DNA from 2 places in the Erwinia magellanica genome. Region 2 is predicted to be linked to the other one. Evidence: predicted binding sites of a transcription regulator. Region 2 holds the regulator's gene; the other holds the start of a gene.

Region 1 (3,414 bases), on a different contig from region 2:
CCGCGCGGCTAAAGTCCATCGCAAGTTCTGTGCCGATGAGTCCACCGCCGATCATCAGTACCCGCTTAGCCTCAGCCAGCCCGGAGTGATATTTGCGGTATTCCTGCTGACTGTTCAGCGTGCAGATTAAATCGCTGCCCTTTACCGTCGGAACGATAGCCTGCGCACCGGTAGCCAGCACCAGTTTGTCATAGCGGAAATCGCCAGCGGAGGTTGTAACGATATGCGCTGCGGTATCAATTGCGCTTACAACGGTATAAGGGTGCACTATGATGCGCTGGCTTTCAGCCCACTCTGCCGCGGTCTGCCGGGTCAGTGCATCAGCATCACAACCCCTGGTGAAAACATGACTCAGTTCGGGCTTGCTGTATTCATCACAGCTGTCGGCAGCAAAGAGACGAACCGGCACGTTTTTATCCAGAGAGCGTAAATTTTTAATCAGCTGCCGGGCAGCAAAGCCGGAGCCAATCACAATAATTTCTGCTGACACAGCGTTAGCCCTCGCAGGGATCGAATACGGATTTACCCAGCGCACATCCGGGACATAAGAAATCATCGGGTACTTCTTCCCACGGGGTTCCTGGCGCGACGTTCTGATCTGGCTCGCCCTCTGCCGGATCGTAAATCCACTCACAGACTGTACAGATCATTTTCTGACCGGGCGCTTCGCCCGCTTCAACCATGCATACCCCATTCCCGTTAGCGGGCGCTGCGGCTGCCATAGCGGCGGCGCTGTTATCGGCTACCGGGGCCGGCGCAGGAAGGGGCGATAGCGCCCAGTCACGGGCGATTTTCCGGCCATGCTCCCGGCACGTTTCCAGAGCGGAAAGATCGGGACGCCACTTGGTTTTAAGGGCGATGGTCATATCAAAACCGGCATCCTGCAAACGGGTCGCCACACGATCTACCGCACCGCCCGTCCAGCCATAAGAACCAAAGGCAGAAGCGCGTTTATTGCGGAATTTCAGGCCGGTCATCTCTTCAAGCATCCCCGCAATTTTTGGCATCATCACGTTATTCATGGTGGATGATCCCACCAGGATGCCTTTAGAGCGGAAGCAGGAGGTGATAATTTCGTTCTTGTCATGGCTGGAGACGTTGTAAACCTTCACGGCGACGCGCGGATCGATTTCCCGGATACCCTGAGCGATCGCTTCTGCCATCCTGCGCGTATTGTCAGACATGGCATCATAGAAAAGGGTGATCCGGTCTTCCTGATAATCGGCAGCCCATTTCAGGTAAAGCTCAATAATCTGTGCAGGATTATCGCGCCATACAACGCCGTGGGAAGTAGCAATCATGCTGACCGGCAGGTTGAAACCAAGAATTTCGTTAATTTTCGGCGTCACCAGGCGGGCAAAAGGGGTAAGAATATTGGCAAAGTAGCGCTGGCACTGGTCAAACAATTCGTTCTGGTCAACTTCATCGTTGAACAGATGTTCATCGCAATAGTGCTGGCCAAAGGCGTCATTACTGAACAGCACAGCATCTTCAGTGATGTAGGTCATCATGCTGTCAGGCCAGTGCAGCATGGGCGTTTCAACGAAGATAAGCTTTTTACCGTTACCGATATCGAGTGAATCACCGGTTTTAACGATGTTGAAATTCCATTCAGGATGATGATGATGCCCGTTGATGGAGTCGACGCCGTTTGCGGTGCAGTAAACCGGTGTTCCAGGGATCAGCGCCAGCAGTTCAGCAAGTGCGCCAGCATGATCTTCTTCCGCATGGTTAATCACAATGGCATCAATGGTTTTAAGATCGATTTCTTCCGCCAGATTGTTAACGAAATCGGTGCGGAATCTGAGATCAACGGTATCGATAAGGACGTTTTTTTCTTCGCGGATCAGGTAGCTGTTATAACTGGTTCCCCGCTGCATTTTGTATTCTTTGCCGTGAAAATGCTCAACTTCCCAGTCTCTTTTACCTACCCAATAAATGTTGTTTTTAACGTGAATATTCATCTGAAGCCCTGTTAACGTAAATTGATTTCACGTAGGGGATTGCATTAAGTGTGCCAGTTTTTAACTAATTGATATCTATGCACTTTACCAGAGTTATTTGTCTTTTTAACAATGGCCATCTTTGTTGTAAATACAAAGCTTTGTTTTAATGACAATGCGTTTGCATAAAAAAACCCGCCGAAGCGGGTTTCATTTATGCGGGTGTGATTAGGATGTCGGGATATGGACTTCACGTTCAAATCCCTCTCCCTCCAGTATTTCATCCGGCGCAGCAAAAAAATCGATATTAAAATATGTGTCATCACTCAGAAGCTCAATGTGATGCCAGTATTGCGGCGGACTGATGCCAAATTCTCCTGCCATAATGGTAAGTTCTGTTTCGTGCTGCTGATCTTGTTCACTGGCGAAACCATAATATTTTACGGCGCCGCGCATCACTGACAGCCTGCCGTAAACGCCTTTTTTAGTGTTGTGATGCTTCAGGAGCGCTTTTGGTACGCTCTCTTTATTCCAGAAAGGGGTGGAACGGGTGTGGATAAAATTTTCCGGGATGAGATAAGTCATTACAGTTCTCCTGTTAATGAATGATGCCGCCGTGGGTCAGCCAGTTACGGCGCTGTTCGGCCAGCTCTTCTTTCTCGCTGGTGTGTCTGAAAACGGCCAGGCGCAGGCGTTGTTGCTGCTCAAATCGCTGCTCACGCGTGAGTCTGTGATCGTCGCTCAGCTCACACAAAAGCACATTCATATCGTGGATCACATTCTTGCGGATGGCGGCATCCACCGCTTCAACGATTTCATCTATGTGTGTCATCTTTTATCCTTGAATATGTAGCTGTTGCAAAATAAGCGCGCCGGCGACCAGCAGAGATAAAGGCGTGTAGGGGATATCCAGTTCCACCCAGGCTTTTCGTCCCTGATATTCAGTTTCGAAACGGAGGCGATCCGGCGCGCTTTGTTTGTATTTCAGGGCTGGCCCCTGGCGATAACCGCCAAAGGCTGCCCATTTCAGCGCTTTGGCGGCACAGGTAATTTGTTCTGCATTAAGCGATAAGGCCGTTTTGTGATTGAACATCGTCACGCTCCTGAAGTGGATTATCTGACCTGATGTTGCATATTACGTGCCATTAATTAAGTTATTGATTTCTGTCAATCGCACAACCGGGAAATTGTTATATATACAATATCGTTATTGTTATAAAAACAATTCAGGTAAAGGTGACAATATGACGTTATCTGTCGGGACGCTGGCTTCACTGGCTGTCGATATTCAGAATGGTGTACGCGGCCGCGATCGTTTTATGCGGATGATTAACAGTATCCACAGCGCGTTAGGCTGTGATGCGACTGCGCTTTTACGTTATGAAAATCAACAATTCCGGCCACTGGCCACAGCGGGTCTGGCACCAGATGTGCTGGGCCGCCGGTTCAGCCTGGAAGCCCATCCGCGGCT
Region 2 (3,414 bases):
TATCTGGTAAAAGAGCAGAAGATGCAGGCTTACGGCAGCAGCGGTAAGCGCGTAACGACGGTGCTGGTTCCTTCTCAGTTGCAGGATAAAGGCACCCAGTCCTCCGGACAAAAAAAGAGTAACTAATCAGCTATGGCTACTTTAATTGCGGAAAACCTGGCGAAGGCTTACAAAGGCCGACGCGTGGTCGAAGATGTCAGTCTACAGGTCAAATCCGGCGAGATCGTTGGTCTGCTTGGCCCTAATGGTGCGGGTAAAACCACCACGTTCTATATGGTGGTAGGCATTGTCCCGCGTGATGCGGGCCGCATCATTATTGATGACGAAGATATCAGTATTCTGCCGCTGCACGCCCGTGCACGCCGTGGGATTGGTTATTTGCCTCAGGAAGCGTCGATTTTTCGCCGCCTGAGCGTCTACGACAACTTAATGGCCGTGTTGCAGATCCGCGAAGATCTGACGACTGAGCAGCGTGAAGACCGTGCCAACGAGTTGATGAATGAGTTCCACATTGAGCATCTGCGCAATAGTCTGGGCCAGGCGCTGTCAGGGGGAGAGCGTCGTCGTGTCGAGATTGCTCGCGCACTTGCGGCCAACCCCAAATTTATTCTGCTGGATGAGCCTTTTGCAGGCGTCGACCCCATCTCCGTTATCGATATTAAAAAAATCATCGAGCACCTGCGCGACAGCGGGCTGGGCGTGTTGATAACCGACCACAACGTGCGTGAAACGCTGGCGGTTTGTGAACGGGCCTACATCGTAAGCCAGGGGCATTTGATCGCACACGGCTCGCCAGAAGAGATTCTGGAGGATGAACAAGTTAAGCGAGTCTATTTGGGCGAAGAGTTCAGACTCTGATAAGGTGTTAAAACCCGGTAAGATTTTCGAGGAATCAGTATCCTGAATATGAAGCAAGGTTTGCAACTCAGGCTTAGCCAACAGCTTGCCATGACGCCACAACTGCAACAGGCCATTCGTCTGTTGCAGCTCTCTACGCTTGAACTACAGCAGGAAATTCAGCTGGCGCTGGAAAGTAACCCGTTGCTTGAACAAACCGACATTCATGAGGAAGTGGACGCGCGCGAGTATCAGGAGAAAGAGGCGCTGGATACCAGGGAAGCGCTGGAACAAAAGGATATGCCTGAAGAGCTTCCATTGGATGCGACCTGGGATGAGATCTACACCGCCGGCACGCCCTCAGGCACCGGCACTGATTACCATGATGATGAGCTGCCGGTCTATCAGGGCGAAACCACGCAAACGCTACAGGATTACCTGATGTGGCAGGTTGGGCTGACACCCTTTACCGAAACCGACCGGGCGATAGCTACCTCGATTGTTGATGCCGTGGACGAGACAGGTTATCTCACCGCCTCCCTGGAGGAGATCCTGGACAGCATCGGTAACGATGAGCTGAGCATGGACGAAGTAGAGGCGGTGTTAAAACGCGTTCAGCGCTTTGACCCGGTGGGCGTGTGTGCCCGCGATCTGCGTGACTGTCTGTTGGTACAGCTGTCACAGTTCGCTCCGGACGCGCCAAGCCTGAAAGAGGCGCGGCTGATTGTCAGCGAACATCTGGATCTGCTGGCAAATCATGACTTCCGCAGCCTGATGCGCGTCACGCGGCTGAAAGAAGATGTGTTAAAAATGGCGATGCAGGTTATCCAGACGCTGGATCCGCGCCCTGGTCAGTCGATCAATACTACCGAGCCGGAATATGTCATCCCGGACGTACTGGTACGTAAAGTGGGACCTCGCTGGATGGTTGAACTCAATTCAGAGAGCGTGCCAAGATTAAAGATTAATCAGCAATATGCCGCGCTTAGCGGGACGACCCGCAATGACAGCGACAGCCAGTTTATTCGCAGTAATTTGCAGGAAGCCAAATGGCTGATTAAAAGTCTGGAAAGCCGAAACGATACGCTGCTGAAAGTCACACGTTGTATCGTCGATCAGCAGCAGGCCTTTTTCGAACAGGGCGAAGAATTTATGCGCCCGATGGTGCTGGCCGATATTGCCAGCGCTGTGGAGATGCATGAGTCCACGATTTCCCGCGTGACCACGCAGAAGTATCTGCACAGTCCACGCGGTATTTTTGAACTGAAGTATTTTTTCTCCAGCCACGTCAATACCGAGGGAGGAGGCGAAGCGTCCTCCACGGCAATCCGTGCATTGGTGAAAAAATTAATCTCGGCGGAGAATCCCGCCAAACCTCTGAGTGACAGTAAGCTCACCACACTGCTTTCCGATCAGGGGATCATGGTGGCGCGCCGAACCGTCGCGAAGTACCGAGAGTCTTTATCCATCCCGCCCTCAAACCAGCGTAAACAGCTGGTCTGAACGAACAGATAAGGAAGAGCATATGCAACTCAATATCACTGGCCATAACGTGGAAATCACTGAACCTTTACGGGATTTTGTCACCACTAAATTTGCCAAGCTGGAGCAATATTTTGACCATATTAACCAGGTCTACATTGTTCTGAAGGTCGAAAAAGTCACGCAGATAGCGGATGCTACGCTGCATGTGAATGGCGGTGAGTTGCATGCCACCTCGGAAGAAAAAGATATGTACGCGGCGATCGACGGCCTGCTGGATAAGCTGACGCGCCAACTTAATAAACACAAAGACAAGCTGAAGCAGCACTAAATTTCACTCAAACATTGATTATTTCTTCGTCACCCTTATCTAAGGGTAAGTGGTGACGTATGATAGCCGGCTCGCTTCCTTTCAGGTGCGGGCCGTTAATCAATCGGCCGTGCCTTAGCTCCCTCCCCCCTTTTGGGGTGGCAAAGAGGCTAAGTCATTTTGCCAGGCAGAAGTGAACACGTAAGTGAAACTATGATGAACAATGAATTAACACTGGAACTGAGCTCGGTCCTGAGCGTCTCCTGCACCCGCAGCGGCGTACATTGCCAGAGTAAAAAGCGGGCGCTGGAAATCATCAGTGAACTGGCGGCTAAGCAGCTGAACCTTCCGCACCAGACCATCTTTGAAGCGATTCTGACTCGTGAACGCATGGGAAGTACCGGCATTGGGAATGGCATTGCCATTCCGCACGGCAAGCTGGTTGAAGATACCCTGCGTGCGGTGGGCGTTTTTATTCGCCTGGATCAGCCCATTGCTTTTGATGCTATTGATAATCAACCAGTGGATCTGCTTTTTGCCTTACTGGTGCCTGCCGATCAGTGCAAAACCCATCTGCACACGCTTTCGCTGGTGGCTAAACGTCTGGCGGATAAAACCATCTGCCGCCGCTTACGTGCGGCACAGACGGATGAAGAACTTTACGAAATCATGGCGGAAAGCCCTGAAGAGAGCCACTGATGCCACCAGGCTGGCTGATACCGGCTCCTGGAAGCCTCTGGCCGACACGGGTGCCGGATGAAAAGCCTGCGAACAGGCAAAATCGG

Evidence for each region. Region 2 encodes sigma-54, which starts transcription at its own class of promoters, with help from an activator protein. Its sites were predicted from a motif close to GTTGGCACANNTTTCGCTNT; they were not measured.
Region 1: norV (anaerobic nitric oxide reductase flavorubredoxin) is a predicted target of sigma-54. The motif match lies at 2,003-2,022, and genes of this name have one in related genera.

Annotation. Positions count from the first base shown of each region.
Region 1 covers NZ_JBCHVC010000001.1:1,044,586-1,047,999, forward strand. Annotated here, with positions in the region: gene norW (NADH:flavorubredoxin reductase NorW) at 1-490, opposite strand, end outside; gene norV (anaerobic nitric oxide reductase flavorubredoxin) at 495-1,964, opposite strand; gene AAH450_RS04820 (TehB family protein) at 2,172-2,528, opposite strand; gene AAH450_RS04825 (DUF2526 family protein) at 2,542-2,775, opposite strand; gene AAH450_RS04830 (hypothetical protein) at 2,779-3,036, opposite strand; gene norR (nitric oxide reductase transcriptional regulator NorR) at 3,188-3,414, shown strand, end outside.
Region 2 covers NZ_JBCHVC010000006.1:109,063-112,476, forward strand. Annotated here, with positions in the region: gene lptA (lipopolysaccharide ABC transporter substrate-binding protein LptA) at 1-126, shown strand, start outside; gene lptB (LPS export ABC transporter ATP-binding protein) at 133-858, shown strand; gene rpoN (RNA polymerase factor sigma-54) at 907-2,340, shown strand; gene hpf (ribosome hibernation promoting factor) at 2,363-2,650, shown strand; gene ptsN (PTS IIA-like nitrogen regulatory protein PtsN) at 2,846-3,328, shown strand.